Regions from separate parts of the Shewanella sp. S1-58-MNA-CIBAN-0166 genome, predicted to be linked through region 2. Evidence: predicted binding sites of a transcription regulator. Region 2 holds the regulator's gene; each other region holds the start of a gene.

Region 1 (6,024 bases), on a different contig from region 2:
TTCTTCATTCACATAAAAAATACTCAGTAGTACGATGAGGATCAACGACAGTGGAATTAATGATAATCCCAGTAGTTTATTGCGTAGGGAAGATCTCAGCATGATGGTCGCCTTTTGAAGGTCTTTTAAGGTAATAGCCTATCAATATAATAGTCTATTTATTATAGATGGTTAATCTAACAAACTATTACAACTCAATAAAGTGAGACCTATCGCAAAATCATACAATATAATAACCTTTTTACAACATTGCCAATCCAGCGCCCATTGCAGCAAATCCTATTACCAACCATACAAGACCGGGCTTAAAGACTTTTAATACACTAAAACCAACAATAACTAATGCCATGTCTAGCGGCATGATCACCGCACTAGTAAACACGGGTTGATATAGCGCCGAAAGCAACAAACCAACAACGGCTGCATTTACCCCCGCTAACGCACCGGCTATGGCAGGATGTTGGCTAATAGAATGCCAACTTTTTAAGCCCACCAGCATCAATAAAAAACCTGGAAGGAAAATAGCTAACGTCGCCACTAACGCACCCAAAATAGGAGATTCTAACCATAAATCTGCCCCTAAAAAGGTTGCTAAGGTAAACATAGGGCCAGGAATGGCTTGCGCAAGTGCATAGCCAGTTAAAAATCGATCTGGGGTAATGTATTCACCGACACTGGTTTCAAGCAAGGGCAATACCACATGCCCACCGCCAAATACTAAACTGCCCACTTGGAAGAATTGCGCAAAAATCTGTCCAAGACTGTCAGGTTGATTGATCAAATATAAAGATGCTGCGATGCCTATAATAAATAACGCTAACCAAGCATAATTAAGCTCGATAGCAGGTGTGTCTGGCGTAATACGCTCACCCCGAGTCATCAACATGACTCCAACAATAGCGGCCACAACTAGTACGCCAATTTGCATTAATAATGAAGGCATTAATATGATAGCAACGGCGGTGGCAGCCATGAGTATTTTAGCGGTTTTTCGTTGACAGAATTGATTGAACATTGACAAAGTCGCATCCGCTACGACCACTACTGCCAGTAGCTTTAAGCCATGAATAGCCCCCTCTACGGCCGTCATCTCCAACCATTGAGCACTGGTCACAGCAAATAAAAACATCAGTAAAAAAGACGGCAAGGTAAAACCTAAAAAGGCGGCTAATCCGCCCAATAAACCACCTCGATGATACCCAATTGCAAACCCTATCTGGCTTGAGCCTGGCCCAGGCATAAACTGACTCAGGGCGATAAAACTTGAATATTGTTTACCGTCTAGCCATTGTAAGTCGTCAACAAATGCTTTTCTAAAATAGCCTATGTGAGCCGCAGGGCCACCGAAACTGATTAACCCTAACGCTAAAAAGCGACTGAAAATTTGCCACATCGTCCTAGTACCTTTTTTATGTTAATAAACAATGTTATGACATTGAGATGACATTTTTATGATGACAACATATACCACAACCTAACAGCTACCTTTGTTCGATATAACCTATAATTTAGCGACACCAAACGAGTACTTAATTTCGATTATAAAACACCTTAATTGATAACAAAGACTATTACAGCTGTTCTAGCATAACCAGTACTTCAAAATGATCGGTATGAGGAAACATATCAAACATTTGAACTTTGGTGATTTGATAACCCGTAATGCACTCTAAATCGCTCATTAAGGTGTGTGGATTACAACTAGAATACACGATTGCTTTAGGCGCAAACTCACTCAATAAATCGCATAATGATTTGCCTAATCCACGCCGAGGTGGATTGACAATAATAAGATCTGGTTTATCTTGAGCAGATTGTCCTTTGGCAAAATGAGTTGAATCGAGTGCACTAAAATCCACTTGTGTAAGCCCTAGTTTGGTTGCTGACAAGATGGCACATTCTATTGCTTCAGATTCGATCTCAATTCCAGTTAAACGGGTATTGCTGTTAGCGCAATGAAGCCCAAATCCACCGACACCACAAAATAAGTCCCAAATATAGTTCGGTTTGAATTCAGTAACCCACTCCCTCGCTATTTGATACAACTGGGCGGCAACCTCCGGATTAGTTTGAAAAAAGCTTTTTGGCCGTATGAACAACGGTACATTATTAAGTTGTTCTTCTAATCGTGTTGTTTCCGTTAAAAATATTTCCCTTTCGCCTTCTAGAATAGCCATGTGGATTGGCTGAATATTGGCCGAGACTAAGGTAATTTCGGGAAACTCTTGTAATAATTGGGGTAATTCTCGTTCAATTCTCACGATGGCTTGGTCACTACGTAATACAAAACGCAGCATAAACTGGCCACTACTTTGGCTGCGAGTCAGTAAAATAAATTTTAGCTCGCCTTTGCTCTTATCGACCCGATAAGGTGGTATGCCTGCTTGCTGCACAAATCGCTCTAAACGGTGTAGCAATAATTGCATATCTTTAGGGTATAACGAGCAGTCACATAAACTGACCGGCTCCCCTTTAGGATTAACCAAACCTAAAATAGGTTTGTGAGCTGCACCTAAAACGACCATTTTGGCTTTATTACGAAAACCTGATTCTGCGCTTAATATTGGCGCTAACCATTGTTTAACTGAGATGCCGCGAAACAAATCGGTTAATTGTTGTTGCTTTACACTCACTTGCTCAACCATAGGTAGTTGAATATTGCGGCATGACAGACAATCGCCACGCTCAAAATAATCACATTTCACAGCTGCTCGCCTCTCCGGAATTTAACATGGTAAATGCTTGATCACACAGTTGCTTTAATTGTTGTAAGTCTTCAATAGTGCCACCCACTTTACAACGCATCTGTTCAGGAATACTCAACGCTTGCTGATGTAATTGTTGGCCTTGCTCAGTAACATGTAATACTCGCACGCGTTCATCTAACTCACTGCGACCACGGCTCACTAAGCCCTTACCTTCTAAACGCTTTAGCAAGGGCGTTAACGTTCCAGAATCTAGATGTAATTTTTCACCTAAGGTTTTAACACTAATCCCCGGCTCTTTCCAAAGTACCATCATCACTAAATACTGAGGATAAGTCAGCGATAACTCATCTAATAATGGTCGATATGCGCGGATCATCGCATTAGTCGCACTATACAATGAAAAACACACTTGATTTTCAAGTGCTAGCGGGTTTTGCGCTGAAGGTAATTGAGACTCAGTAAGCGCTTTACTAGACATAGGCTTCACTCCACTAACCAATAATATGAGTTAATTATAACATTGGTTGTGCGCAACCTATAATCAAAAAAAGCTCAACGAATGCTTTTTAGCAAAAATGTGTCAAGCACTTCGATTTTCAGCCGATATACTATTACCATCCGACTTTATATTAAGGTTAACCATGTCAATTAGTGTTAATTCACCGTCTTCAATGCCAACAACGATTGATTCTGGCAGCAGCTTAAAAGTGGCCGTAATGGCTAAAGAACAGCAAAAGATTGAAGGTCAAATGGCATTGCAGCTCATTGAAGCAGCGCAACCACCTGCGCCGCAGCCCGTTGGCAACAGTGGTCACAATGTTAATACCACTGCGTAAATGCTTATAGCCCTAGAGAATCTGTTCCTAGGGTTAATCATGCCATCACAACGGTAAAGATATAGGCATCATTCGAGATAAACATACCTTGAACATCGTATTAGTATCGAAGCCATTTCAACGCATCATCTTCATCGTCGAAATATTTTATCTCGCCCGCAATAAACCAACTACCGACTTTGGCCGCCCATTCTTGCCAATCTCTATTGCCCCAAATGGCCACTCTTTCAAACTCAGATTTGTGCTTTAACCCCAGCTTTAAATCATCCCACGCGGCGCGCAAATCCCAGCCGTCGAGCTCGGTAGCATCGAGAAACAAACTCACTTTAGGTTGATCAACTTGGCTTAATGCCCCCTCTAGCATAGGGGTAATGACGAGATAGTCTTCGTGGGTTAATGTGCCAATGGCTTTTAATGTCACAAAAAACACATTTTCAATTCGGTTTATGCCTATCGATAAACCATGTTTCTTCATATCCATATCGTGACTCCTTTAACTATCAGCTTATTATCCGTTTACCATCCGCTTACACATTTACATGCACACGGCTATCCATAAAGCTTATGCATGCTTATATTTTAACCAACCATACAATGAAGTGTGTGCCGGACTGCACAAAAAACTAATGGGAAATTAAAATTGAGGTTTATCTGTGTCATATTCAGAGCATCATTTTGGTAAAAATACCGCGTTATAAATAATCGCAAAATACCTTTTTTTATCCGAAATCGGCGAAATGATGCACTGTTATGAATGGGTTATCCGACGGCCATCGTCTTTAGATAATTGCGAAAATATCACTGCGGCTAACATTGTCATAAGACCAACGGTAACGAAAGTCAGTTGGAAAGCGCCAAGTACCGTTCCCGCTGTACCGCTGCCGACATCGGTACTGAAGCCACCGAGCAAAGCACCTGCACACGCAACCCCTAAACTTAATGATAATTGACCTACTACCGACAATAGACTGTTACCGCTACTGGCATTAACATCATCAAGATCTATTAAGGTCACGGCATTCATGGCCGTAAATTGTAACGAGTTAATCGCGCCAAGAATCGCCAACAGAGCTAATAGCAACCAGTAAGGAGTTTGTTCGCTAACCAAGCCCATGGTCGCCAGCATAACGCCAAGCGCCAAAGTATTCGCGGTAAGCACTACTCGATAACCTAAGCGTTCGATAATCGGTCGAGCCACTGATTTGGCCATTATTGCTGCAGCGGCCAGCGGCAGCATACTCATTCCAGCCTGAGATGGTGAATAACCCAGTGCAACTTGCAGCAACAACGGCACCAAGAATGGCAATGCACCACTGCCCAAACGAGCAAACAGATTACCAAAAAGACCAATAGCAAATGTTTTGGTGTTGAATAGCGATGGCGAAAACAGTGGATGACTAATACGACCAGCCCGCAGCCAATATGCTATCAAACACGCCATACCACCAAATAACAGCAACATCACCCGTAAGTGTGGCAAGTGCAGTTCGCCGAGTCCTTCCATAGCGATGGTGATCAATAACATCGCAGCCCCAAACAACAAAAATCCGAAGCTATCGAAACGTGATTTTTCCTTACCACGAAGATCTGGAATGAACTTCCACACCGCATAACAACCGACTACACCGACAGGCAGATTGATTAAAAAGATCCAATGCCATGTCAAGTATTGCACCATCCAACCGCCCATCGTTGGACCAAGCAGTGGCCCCAGTAAACCGGGGATGGTGATAAAGCCCATAATCCGTACCAATTCCGAACGTGGATATTCCCGCAGCACTACAAGTCGGCCGACTGGCAACATTAAAGCACCACCTAACCCTTGTACCACCCGAGCACCAATCAGCATATCTAATGAATTGGACAATGCACAAAGCAATGATCCAAAGCTGAACAATAAGATCGCACCAAAGAAGATTTTTTTGGTGCCAAAGCGATCAGCGATCCAGCCAGAAGCAGGGATCAGCAATGCTACGGTGAGCATGTAAGCGATAATCACGCCTTGCATACGCAGCGGGTCTTCATTTAAATCACTGGCCATAGCGGGTAATGCAGTATTAAGGATCGTTCCATCGAGTGACTGCATAAAAAAAGCAATGGCAACAACCCAGGGCAACCCGCGGGCAGTATCTGCATCAAGAACTTGGTTATCGGACATTGAACCTCCTTTTACCACAGCAGTGTAGCGACCCCAAGTAGCGCAAACAACACAGCACAACCGCGATGAATCAGTTTCATGGGCAATTTGTTAGCACTAAAATGCCCAGCCAGCACAACTGGGACATTAGCAATTAACATTCCCAATGTCGTGCCGATGACAACCCATGTCAGTGCTTGGTATTTTGCCGCTAAGACTACTGTCGCAATTTGAGTCTTATCCCCTATTTCAGCAATAAAAAACAAAATAAACGTCGCAGTAAAAGCACCGAGTTTATAGAAGCGATTATCATCATCATCCATTTTATCGGGTATCAGCACCC
Region 2 (6,024 bases):
AGCGCTCTGACGATCTGCTAAAGTTGTGGATAAACTAGAACGAGTCGCTACAGGCGTTGCTGTGGAAGCTAAACGACTGCTTAGCGGACGACGAGGCGTGTTGATATCTGGAGCCGCAATAGCTGAACGACGAGATTCTGGTAATGAAGTAGGTGTTAACGAACTTGGCCGATACATCCTACGTCGACCTAATGCTTTAATTCGTTGCTGTAACAAAAGAATCGCATCGTCTTTATTGGTTGCTATATCTTCAAAACGTTTTGGCAAAAAATCTAGTGCACCTGCTTCTAACGCATCAAGTGTCGCTTTAGCACCATCATGAGTTAACGATGAAAACATTAAAATGGGAGTAGGATTATTAGCCATAATTTCACGGACAGCAGTTATACCGTCCATCACAGGCATTTCAATATCCATCGTAATGACTTGAGGCTTTAACTTTGCAGCCATATCAACAGCTTCTTTGCCATTAACAGCAACGGCAACGACTTCGAGATCAGGATCTTGATTGACAATCTCACTGACTCGACGTCGAAAAAAGCTAGAATCATCTACAACTAGTACTTTTATGGCCATTTAATTCCTTAAATAATGGAACTTTTATTTTTATTTTATTTTTTTGCTTTTAGCGTAATGTTTTAGCAGTCCTGGCACATCTAAAATCAGTGCAATACCACCATCGGATGTAATTGTCGCACCCGCCATACCTGGAGTACCTTGTAACATACTGCCAAGCGGTTTAATGACCACTTCTTCTTGTCCAATCAATGCATCTACAACAAAACCAATTTGCATAGTGCCAAGCTGAACAATAACCACATGACCATGCTTCTTATCACCATGTTTAAATGTTGATTTTTTACTGTGCAGCCAATGTTCTAGGTAAAATAATGGCACGGCCTTATTACGGAAAATCACCGTCAATTGACCATCGACTATATTGGTTTTTGTTAAATCTAAATTAAAGATTTCATTCACACTTGATAATGGTAGTGCAAAAACTTGATTAGACACATCAACCATCAATGTCGGCATAATAGCCAAGGTTAATGGCACTTTAATTTCGAGAACAGTACCCTTACCTTTCATTGAGTCAATATAAACAGTACCGTTAAGTTGGTTGATGCGGGTTTTCACCACATCCATGCCCACTCCACGGCCTGAAATATCTGAAATTTCAACTTTGGTTGAAAACCCTGGGGCAAAAATCAAATTGTAAGCTTCGTTATCGGTCATTCTCGAAGCGGCATCTTCATCAAGCACACCACGACTTATCGCAATTTGTTTTAGCTTCTCAGGGTCCATTCCCGCGCCATCATCCTCAATTTTAAGCAGGATGTGGTCACCTTCTTGGCTAGCCGATAAGGTAATGGTACCGGTTCGAGATTTACCGCTAGCTTCACGAGTTATCGGCATTTCGATACCGTGATCGACTGAGTTTCGAACCAAGTGGACTAAAGGATCGGCTAACGCTTCAACTAAGTTTTTATCAAGATCGGTTTCTTCACCAATCATGATTAAATCAATTTCTTTATTTAAGGTACGTGCTAAATCACGAACAACACGCGGGAAACGACCAAAAACTTTCTTAATCGGTTGCATGCGGGTTTTCATCACCGCACCTTGTAAATCAGCCGTAACCAAATCCAGATTTGCTAGCGCTTTGGACATCTCCTCGTCTTCACGATTAATGCCTAAACTAACCAATCGGTTACGCACTAACACTAACTCACCAACCATATTCATGATTTGATCTAAACGAGCAGTATCAACACGAACCGTTGTTTCACCTTGTGGGACAGACGCCGCTTTAGCAGGTGTTTTGTCTTTTACAGGTTCAACCTTTGGAGCAACTACAGGGACTGATGTCGCTACTGGTTTAACAACAGGAGCTGGGCTAACTTTTGCTGCTTGCACAGGAGCAACGGCTTTAGTAGGTTGAGCTGGAGGAGGCGTTTGCGATTTAGCAACTGGCGCAGTACCTTTTCCGTGTAATTCATCTAAAAGACGCTCAAATTCATCGTCAGTTATTTCATCAGAATCAACAAGGGGTTCAACAATAGGCGTTGCAGCAGGCTTAGTTGGAGCTGCAGTTTTGGTTTTAGCTTCAAATGAACCTGAGCCATGTAATTCATCTAATAATGCTTCAAACTCATCATCAGTGATTTCATCGCTACTACTTGCGGCAGGCTTTGAATCAATACTGTCTTTTTTTACTTCAGAAGGTTTAGCTGCAACAGGACTTTTACCCGGACCATGTAAGGCATCAAGCAACGCCTCAAATTCTGACTCATCAATGTCATCAATACTACCAGTGTCAGATACTTCCGCTGAGGGAATGCTAATATCTTCGACATATTCAGGATCACTGAATTCAACAATATTTTCAATTGGTTCTGGCTCATCTGCCGACATTTCTGAAGGTAATGGCGCACCTGAACTTAATAATTTGAGTTTAGCAAGTAATGCAGAATCAGCAGGGTCTTGTGATTCTCCCTGTTGAGTTTGAGCAAACATGGAATTAATCGCGTCGACCGCTTGCAAAATAATATCCATTAATTCTGCATTTACGCCACGTTTACCGGTGCGTAATAAATCGAACGTGTTTTCAGCTTCATGACACACGTCAACCATCGGTTTTAGACTTAAAAAACCAGCCCCACCTTTAACAGTATGGAATCCACGGAAAATAGCATTGAGTAAATCACTGTCATCAGGATTATTTTCAAGGGCAACTAGCTGCTCCTGTAGAAGCTCTAAAATCTCGCCAGCTTCAATTAAAAAGTCCTGGAGTATCTCTTCATCAACATCAAAAGACATTAAATTGACTCCTAATTAGAAACCCAGACTTGATAGCAGATCGTCTACTTCATCTTGACCTGTCACCACATCTTCACGCAGTTCAGCATGCATGATGGGACCTTCTGCTTCTATTTTATTTTCGTTTATAGTTGGCAATGATTCGGTAGTATGATCTCCGAATACCGTTAGCATTGAGACCAGATTACTTTCTACTTCACGAACTAAATCAATCACTCGACGGATCATTTGCCCCGTCAAATCTTGGAAGTCTTGCGCCATCAAAATTTCATTTAATAACTCGCGAAGACGATTAGAATCATTTTCACTATGTAACATAAACTGCTGAACATCATGACAAAGTGACTTAAACTCACCCATTTCTATGTCACGACGCATCAATTTATCCCACATTGGCGTCACTGATTGTATATTGCTAATGATGGTATCGGCCAAAGGTAGACATTCTTCAACTGCATCCATGGTTTTATTTGCAGCTTGTTCTGTCATGTCGATAACATAGTTCAATCTTTCTTTAGCATCTGGTATTTCGGTATTGGCTAATTCAGATAAACGGTTATCAACTTGAAAATCTTTTAGTGCACTATGGAGTTGTCGAGTTAGTTTACCGACTTCTTCAAAAAGCTCACGCTGCAATGGCGTTGCAAGCTCTCTGATCATTTCATCGGCTTTATCTTGTTGACCCAAGGTAAGCAATTCAACAAGTTCTTGGGCCTGTTCGAGAGTGATTAACCCCGATATTGATGCCTGCATGACTTATCCTTGCTTATGCGAGTCGTTCAAAGATTTTGTCTAACTTTTCTTTTAACGTAGCTGCGGTAAAAGGTTTTACGACATAACCATTTACACCGGCTTGCGCTGCAGCAATAATCTGTTCACGCTTAGCTTCTGCAGTTACCATTAGCACAGGTAAATGCTTTAACGAATCATCTGCACGGATTGCTCTAAGTAAATCAATACCTTGCATTCCAGGCATATTCCAGTCTGTTACCACAAAATCAAAATCGCCTTTTTGTAACATAGGTAGGGCTGTTGAGCCATCATCTGCTTCTTGGGTATTATTAAATCCCAAATCTCGCAACAAGTTCTTAATGATACGCCTCATTGTTGAAAAATCGTCAACAATAAGAATCTTCATATTCTTGTCCAAGGTTTCCTCCGGTGAGCTGACACTCGTTTGCTCTAGATAAGTTATTATTCTTGTGTCCAATGCTTGAGTTTCGCTTTTAATCTGAGCATTGCCTGACTTAATATCTGGCTTACTCGCGATTCGCTAACTTCAAGGATGGCACCGATTTCTTTTAAATTTAATGCTTCGTCGTAATACAACGACAACACTAATGCATCTCTTTCTGGCAATGTCTTAATTGCTTCAACCAATGCAGATTGGAATTGAATTTCAGCAAGCGAGTCAAAGGTTTCATCTGGCGTTTCGTTGTCTGTGATTAACACATCTTGCGACACGCCAAGGTCTTCTATGCCTATGATTTTACCAACAGAAACATCATTTAAGATATGATGGTATTCATCGAGAGACATATCAAGTTTTTCAGCAATTTCTGTATCATTGGCATCTCTTCCAAGCAGTTGCCCCAATTCATCAATTGCATGTGCTACTAGACGATTATTACGATGAACTGAGCGCGGAACCCAGTCACCACGTCGAATTTCATCTATCATTGCACCACGAATTCTGATGCCTGCAAAGGTTTCAAACTTAGCCCCTTTACTGTTATCAAATTTAGATGAGGCCTCAAGTAACCCCATCATCCCAGCTTGTAATAAATCATCAAGTTGCACCGATGCTGGTAATCTTGCCAGCATATGATGAGCAATTCTTTTTACCAACGGTGCATACTGTTCAACAATAGACGTTTTGTTATCGAACTGAGTATACGCGGCGGCTTTATTCACTCGTTCTTCCTTCTTGTATCGGCTTACGTTGTACAAGACGTTCAACAAAAAACTCTAAATGACCACCTGGCTGTTGTGGAACTGGCCAAGTCATAATTTTATTGGCTAATCCATGATAAGCAATAGCTGAAGGCGACTTAGGATACGCTTCAACAACTAACTTTTGCTTACGAACAGCTTTACGTAAATTTTCATCGAATGGTATTGTTGCCACTAATTCTAAAGCAACATCTAAAAATCTATCCGTCACTTTACTGAGTTTAGCAAATAATTCCATACCTTCTCGTAAACTACGTACCATATTTGCCACAATTTTGAAGTGGAACACACCATGTTCACGACTTAAAATTTTAATCAGCGCATAAGCATCAGTAATTGATGTTGGTTCGTCGCAAACGACTATCAATACATCCTGTGATGCACGAGAAAAACTCAGCACCATGTCTGATATACCAGCAGCAGTATCCACAATTAAAATATCGAACTGAGTTCGCATTTCACTAAATGCACGGATAAGTCCAGCATGTTGTGCTGGCGACAACTCAACCATCGCTTGAGAACCCGATGTGGCAGGAACAATACCAATACCTTTAGGTCCACGAACAATGATGTCATCTAATTCGGCATCTCCGGACAAAACATGAGATAAATTTTTCTCAGCACGTATCCCAAGCATGACATCGACGTTGGCTAAACCTAAATCGGCATCAAGCACTAATACGCGTTTGCCTTTTTCAGCTAGTGCTACCGCAGTATTAATTGACACACTGGTTTTACCCACTCCGCCTTTACCACCGGATACGGCAATTACTTTAACTTTATCGTTATTTGGTTGATTCATCATACGTAAACCACTTGCTTGATCCCGAGTCATATCTTTACTCAAATGCATAGGCTGTGTCATTAGACCACACTGTGTCTTGTGACGATTGTTGTTCTGTTTCATTTAACGCCGCGAGAGCCTTTTTAGCCAACTCTAACGTATCTGCTACTTTCATGTCCTCAGGAACACGTTGACCGTCAGTAACATAGCTTAATGGTAACTCATTTTGAATCAATACGCTCAATGCACCTGCAATTGATATCGATTCATCTAACTTTGTTAAAATCGCACCCGCTAATGGAATTCGTTTAAAATGTTCTACAGCATCTTGTAACACACGACGTTGACCAGTCGCAGATAAGACTAAGTAGCTCCGAATTGGGATCCTACTATTTGCTGTTAAATTATCCAGTTGCTGATATAAGCGCATATCTCGCTGTCCCATACCTGCGGTATCAATTAATACT
Region 3 (6,024 bases), on a different contig from region 2:
CTTCACGCCATGGGAAAGGGTGTAAGCCATTCTTTTGTCGAATGGTATGCATCTGTTCACGACGATCGGTAAGGATTTTATGTGGATAAGCTTGATGCCCTACATCCCAAACTAACTGATCAAATGGGGTATTGTAGACATAATGAAGTGCCACAGTTAATTCAACTGTGCCTAAGCCAGAAGCAAAATGTCCGCTAGAAATAGCAACAGACTGAAGTAAGAACTGTCTGAGTTCATCAGACACTTGAGGAAGTAAACCTTGAGGTAACTTCCTTAATTCTTCTGGTGTATTAGCTTTCGCTAGTACTGGAAATTTAGAAATATCGAAGCTCATAGCGAGATTGTCTGACTCTTTATTATAATCTTCGCTCAATAATGTAGTGGGCGAAGTCTGCAATTAACTGGCTATTGTATGGTAATTTAGTCAGCGCTGATAGTGCATCTTGTATTAGTTGTTCTGCACAGGCTTTGGCACCATCGAGACCCAATAGTTTCGGGAACGTGCTTTTATTCGATTGCTGATCGCTGCCTTGTGGTTTGCCTAGCTCTTCGGTGCTAGCAGTAATATCTAAAATATCATCTTGCACTTGAAAAGCTAGCCCAAGCGTATGGGCATATTTCATCATTAATTTATAATGCTCATCGGGTACGTCAGCAGCGATTAAGGCAAGCTCAACCGCACAACTGATTAACGCTCCGGTTTTTTTATTATGTAATTCGGTTAATCGGTCTAAATTTATACTGTGATCTGTTGCACTCAGATCAATCGCCTGCCCACCGCACATACCTTGATACCCTGAAGCTTTTGCGAGTACTCTGACCATCGCCAGTTGTTGCTTCGGATGTAAGTCATTACAAGGGGCTGTGATAATTTCAAAAGCCAATGTTTGCAACGCATCACCGGCTAAAATCGCGGTGGCTTCGTCAAATGCAATATGAACAGTTGGTTGGCCACGACGAAGTGCATCGTTATCCATTGCCGGTAAGTCATCGTGTATTAATGAATAGGCATGAATACACTCAATAGCAGCCGCGGCTTTATCAAGTGCATTGATATTGACACCGAGCATGTCACCTACACTGTAGACCAAAAATGGTCTTATGCGTTTCCCACCCAATAGCGCACCATGGAGCATCGCTGCTTTTAAAGCTGGTGCAGCGTCATCGAGCAGCGTTAAATGTTGGTTAAGAATACCATTAACGCGATTTTGGTATGTTGTTATTGCTTCAGCTAACACGTATCAAGACCTATTATTTAATACACACTATGTTGACGATTATTCACTTTCTACAGTGAACGACGCTAATTCAGCATCATCTTCATTTAATAAGATAGAGACTTTTTGCTGTGCTTGCTCAAGTTTGGCTTGGCTTTGACGTACTAACTTAATGCCACGCTCAAACTGCTTAAGTGCATCATCCAGCGACACTTCACCTTGCTCCAAATGAGCAACAATGGTTTCAAGTTCAGTTAATGATTGTTCAAAACTGAGATTTTCAGGTTTTTTAGCCACGAGTAATATTCCTTTCATTCAGCGTGTGACAAGGTATATCAGCCCAGCGTATCGGTCAAATACAGTCGCTGGTTATTTGCTCAACAGCACGCTTTGTTATTGAATTTTGTTTAGAATGTACAAAAACAAGCTAAACTTGAGCCAAGTTTGTCCGATAACAAGTCATGATTTAAATTTGCTAGCAAAAATAGTATTGAAACTTTTGCTGTAATACATAACGATGGGCATTGTTATCAACACAAAATGCTGTCGGATTATTCGGATCATATAACGTGCGCTAACAGCACGATGGAAGTAGCACAAATAAGCAGCATAACGACTGCGATTGAGGAGAGGTTGTGGATTTAGCTACCCTAATAGGTATTATCGGTGCTTTTGCATTTATTATTGGTGCGATGATCACCAGTGGTGGTATCGGATTATTTATCGATGTACCGTCAATTTTGATTGTTGTGGCAGGCTCTTTATTTGTGGTGATGATGAAATTTAACCTAAAGCAATTTTTAGGTTCAATAAAGATTGGTATGAAAGCCTTCATGTTTAAATTAGATAAACCTGAAGACTTGATAGAACAAGCTGTCACCATGGCTGATGCTGCCCGTAAAGGCGGTTTTTTAGCATTAGAAGAAGCGGTTATTACCAACACCTTTATGCAAAAAGCCGTTGATATGTTAGTTGATGGCCATGACGGTGATGTGGTGCGCAACGCATTAGAAAAAGACATAGCATTAACTGAAGAACGCCACAAAACAGGGGTGGGTATTTTTAAAGCCATGGGTGATGTGGCACCTGCAATGGGCATGATTGGTACTTTGGTTGGTTTAGTGGCGATGCTATCTAACATGGACGATCCAAAGTCTATTGGACCTTCAATGGCAGTGGCATTGTTAACGACTCTTTACGGCGCGGTGATTGCCAACATGATCGCCATCCCTATGGCGGATAAATTATCATTACGGATGAATGAAGAATTGCTTAATCGTAATTTAATTATGGATGCAGTATTAGCGATTCAAGATGGACAGAATCCACGGGTTATTGAAGGCTTTTTGAAGAACTATTTGGCTGAAAGTGTGCGAAAAATCGATACAACGGACGGAGAGTAACTCATGGCTAAGGCCAAGTGTGATTGTCCACCCGCTGGTGCCCCTATGTGGCTTGCCACATTTGCAGACTTAATGTCGTTGCTGATGTGTTTCTTCGTGTTGTTGTTAGCGTTCTCTGAAATGGACGTGATGAAGTTTAAACAAATCGCTGGTTCAATGAAGTATGCATTCGGGGTACAAAACAAAGTTGAAGTAAAAGACATTCCTAAGGGGACATCTGTTATTGCGCTTGAATTCCGCCCAGGTCGCCCCGATCCCACCCCAATAGAGATCATTAATCAACAAACCAATGAAATGACTCAACCGACGATAGAATATCAGGCGGGTGAAGAAGACAGCGCGGGTGGGACTCAAAAACAGAATGGTGAGCAACGCGGTGGCAATGCAGCCGCAACAGCGCAACAAGAAGCTGAAGCCGTTAAAAAAGACGCTGCCTCTTCGCAAGAAAACATTAATGATCAAGTTAAAAAAATGGCTGAAAAACTCAATGAAGAAATTGTCGATGGCGCCATTGAAATTGAATCTTTAGGCCAACAAATTATTATCCGTATCCGTGAGAAGGGCTCTTTTGCTTCGGGCTCAGGCTTTTTACAACCTAAGTTCAAACCTATTGTGCGCTCAATTGGTGAATTATTAAAAGATGTCCCTGGGATAATTACGGTGTCGGGTCACACTGATGGTGCTGATATCAATAATGAGCTTTACAGTTCAAACTGGGAACTATCAAGCCAACGAGCTGTGGCTGTGGCTCATGAATTAAGAAGAGTTTCTGGTTTTGATGAATCAAGGATGAAAGTGGTTGGCGAGGCGTCTAATCGGCCATTAATCGCCAATGATTCTATTGAAAATCAGGCTCGAAACCGCCGGGTAGAAATCTCTATCGAACAAGGTAAAGCGAAAGAGTCGAATGAAATAATTGTAACTCAATAGTTTGCCATCAAAAGATAAGCGCAATCTCTACAAGTTAAAGAGATTGCGCTTTTTTGTTTTATAAATGTGCCTTACAGCGCTTTTACTAACAAATAACAGATAAAAAAGTGAATATGTTTGGTTAATAGGCATCATTTGGTATAATCGGCGAATTATTGCATACGTTATGCTATTGACTGGATTGTATACACATCTAGAAAATAGAGCTGTGCTGTTTTTTTAATTTATTATCAAGGTATTACTGTCTTTTTTATTTAGCAAAACCGAGTGTAGTGCTATTTGATGGTGATACCTGTGGACGCCCCATGAAGTTTATTGTAAAGCTGTACCCTGAAATTATGATGAAGAGCAAGTCGGTAAGAATGCGCTTTACCAAAATGCTTGAAACTAATATACGTAATGTGCTTAAAAATGTGGATGAAGGTGCAAAAGTACAACGCTTATACGATCGTATCATCGTGCAAGTACCGAGCGATAAACCGGAGTTATGTGACGTTTTTGCAGAGCGACTAGCGTGTATTCCAGGTATTGCTCACGTGGTGCAAGTGAGTGAGTACACTTTTGATTCAATCGATCATATTTATCAGCAAGCTTTACCAAAGTACCGCGATGAAATTGCCGGTAAAACTTTTTGTGTCCGCGTAAAACGTTCTGGTAATCACGACTTTAATTCAATTGATGTTGAGCGTTATGTCGGTGGCGGATTAAATCAACACACTGAGGCGCTAGGGGTGAAACTTAAAGACCCTGACGTGACCGTTAATCTTGAAATCAATCAAGATAAGCTTTACATGGTTGAGCGTCGTATTCAAGGTTTGGGTGGTTTTCCGATGGCGACCCAAGAAGATGTGTTGTCGCTTATTTCAGGCGGTTTCGATTCTGGTGTGTCGAGTTTTCAGTTTATTAAAAAAGGTGCTCGTACCCATTACTGTTTCTTTAATTTAGGTGGCGCTCAGCACGAAATTGGCGTTAAGCAAGTCGCTTACCATCTATGGAAGAAGTACGGGGAGTCTCACAAAGTACGTTTTGTGTCGGTGCCATTTGAGCCTGTAGTTGAAGAGATTTTAGAGCGTATTGATAACGGTCAGATGGGTGTGGTACTTAAGCGTGTAATGATGCGAGCAGCAACACGCATTGCTGACAAATACGGTATTCAAGCACTAGTGACAGGTGAGAGCTTAGGTCAAGTATCTAGCCAAACACTGACTAATTTAAATGTTATCGATCGCAGCACCGATTTATTGATTTTACGCCCGCTTATCGCAATGGACAAACAAGATATTATTAATCAGAGCCGTATTATTGGCACTGAAGATTTTGCTAAATCTATTCCCGAGTATTGTGGTGTTATTTCACAAAAACCTACGGTTAAAGCGGTATTATCGAAGGTTGAAGCCGAAGAGCTTAAATTCTCTGAAGATTTAATCGACCGTGTGGTTGCATCTGCAGTGGTAATGGATATTCGCGATATTGAAGCTGAAATGAACCAACAAGTGACCGAGACCGAAACGGTTAACGATGTCGCTTCTGGCGAAATAATTATTGATGTTCGTGCACCTGAAGAAGAAGAACGTAGCCCATTATTAATTGATAATGTAATGGTTAAAGCGATTCCATTCTTTAAGTTAGCCACCCAATTTGCCGATTTAGATAAGTCTAAAACGTATTTGTTATATTGCGATCGTGGCGTAATGAGTAAGCTGCAAGCCTTATATCTTGTAGAAAAGGGCTATACTAACGTTAAAGTGTATCGCCCTTAAGCCGTCGAAACGACACCGTCTTTGCGGTGTCGTGACTTTGGTCTATTTTTAGGGATTTATCCACGTTAGTGTTAGTTGTGGCAGTGAGCTTAAACAGTAATACGCTTTGAGTGAGATGAATCACAGACAATAAAAAACCGCATTTAATGCGGTTTTTTATTGTCTCAGTAACGTGCTTAAGATGAGCTAGCTCTAGTTAGCTTGAACCACTTCTGAAGTTTTTTGTTGTTCATCATTGTCAGCAATTAAAATGCTGTTAACATCATTATTGATATCAATTTGCATCGCTTCAATGCTTTGTGATAATTCAGCATGTAAATCGATCATATCGATAGGTTCTAGTTCAGTCGCTTGAGCAGAAGATAAACCCAATATAGATAATAGTGCGACTGCAAAAATAGTGTTTAGGTTGAACATAGGGGATGAGCCTCCAGGCTAATAAGTCACATTTGCCGGACTATCCCAGTAACATCGTAGAGATTGTCCAACTGTATTTTCAATGATGCTAATTTAACCAAACACAGTGTTCTTTACAAACGACAAAAAATAACGATAATCATTAGAAAAACTAATTAAAAAACGAGAGATTGATCACTATGTCTAGACGATTACCTCCTTTGAATGCAGTTAAAGCATTTGAAGCTGCAGCACGACATTTGAGCTTTACCCGCGCCGCAGAAGAGTTGTTTGTCACTCAGGCTGCGGTGAGTCATC

Evidence for each region. Region 2 encodes FliA, which starts transcription of late flagellar genes. Its sites were predicted from a motif close to CTAAAGNTNNNNNNNNNNNNGCCGATA; they were not measured.
Region 1: a site for FliA is predicted at 3,288-3,314, ahead of AAEY99_RS17385 (cytoplasmic protein). Genes of this name have one in related genera too.
Region 3: a site for FliA is predicted at 1,645-1,671, ahead of pomA (flagellar motor protein PomA). Genes of this name have one in related genera too.

Annotation. Positions count from the first base shown of each region.
Region 1 covers NZ_JBEOPN010000033.1:7,759-13,782, reverse strand. Annotated here, with positions in the region: gene AAEY99_RS17405 (methyl-accepting chemotaxis protein) at 1-102, opposite strand, end outside; gene chrA (chromate efflux transporter) at 242-1,393, opposite strand; gene rlmC (23S rRNA (uracil(747)-C(5))-methyltransferase RlmC) at 1,572-2,705, opposite strand; gene ohrR (transcriptional regulator OhrR) at 2,695-3,186, opposite strand; gene AAEY99_RS17385 (cytoplasmic protein) at 3,350-3,544, shown strand; gene AAEY99_RS17380 (SpoIIAA family protein) at 3,645-4,025, opposite strand; gene mdtD (multidrug transporter subunit MdtD) at 4,293-5,702, opposite strand; gene AAEY99_RS17370 (TMEM165/GDT1 family protein) at 5,714-6,024, opposite strand, start outside.
Region 2 covers NZ_JBEOPN010000031.1:28,281-34,304, forward strand. Annotated here, with positions in the region: gene AAEY99_RS16925 (protein-glutamate methylesterase/protein-glutamine glutaminase) at 1-576, opposite strand, end outside; gene AAEY99_RS16930 (chemotaxis protein CheA) at 607-2,820, opposite strand; gene AAEY99_RS16935 (protein phosphatase CheZ) at 2,836-3,573, opposite strand; gene cheY (chemotaxis response regulator CheY) at 3,587-3,970, opposite strand; gene AAEY99_RS16945 (RNA polymerase sigma factor FliA) at 4,015-4,734, opposite strand; gene AAEY99_RS16950 (MinD/ParA family protein) at 4,727-5,608, opposite strand; gene flhF (flagellar biosynthesis GTPase FlhF) at 5,613-6,024, opposite strand, start outside.
Region 3 covers NZ_JBEOPN010000019.1:17,091-23,114, forward strand. Annotated here, with positions in the region: gene dxs (1-deoxy-D-xylulose-5-phosphate synthase) at 1-334, opposite strand, end outside; gene ispA ((2E,6E)-farnesyl diphosphate synthase) at 357-1,238, opposite strand; gene xseB (exodeoxyribonuclease VII small subunit) at 1,278-1,514, opposite strand; gene pomA (flagellar motor protein PomA) at 1,853-2,620, shown strand; gene AAEY99_RS12615 (flagellar motor protein MotB) at 2,624-3,550, shown strand; gene thiI (tRNA uracil 4-sulfurtransferase ThiI) at 3,856-5,310, shown strand; gene AAEY99_RS12625 (hypothetical protein) at 5,503-5,727, opposite strand; gene AAEY99_RS12630 (transcriptional regulator GcvA) at 5,907-6,024, shown strand, end outside.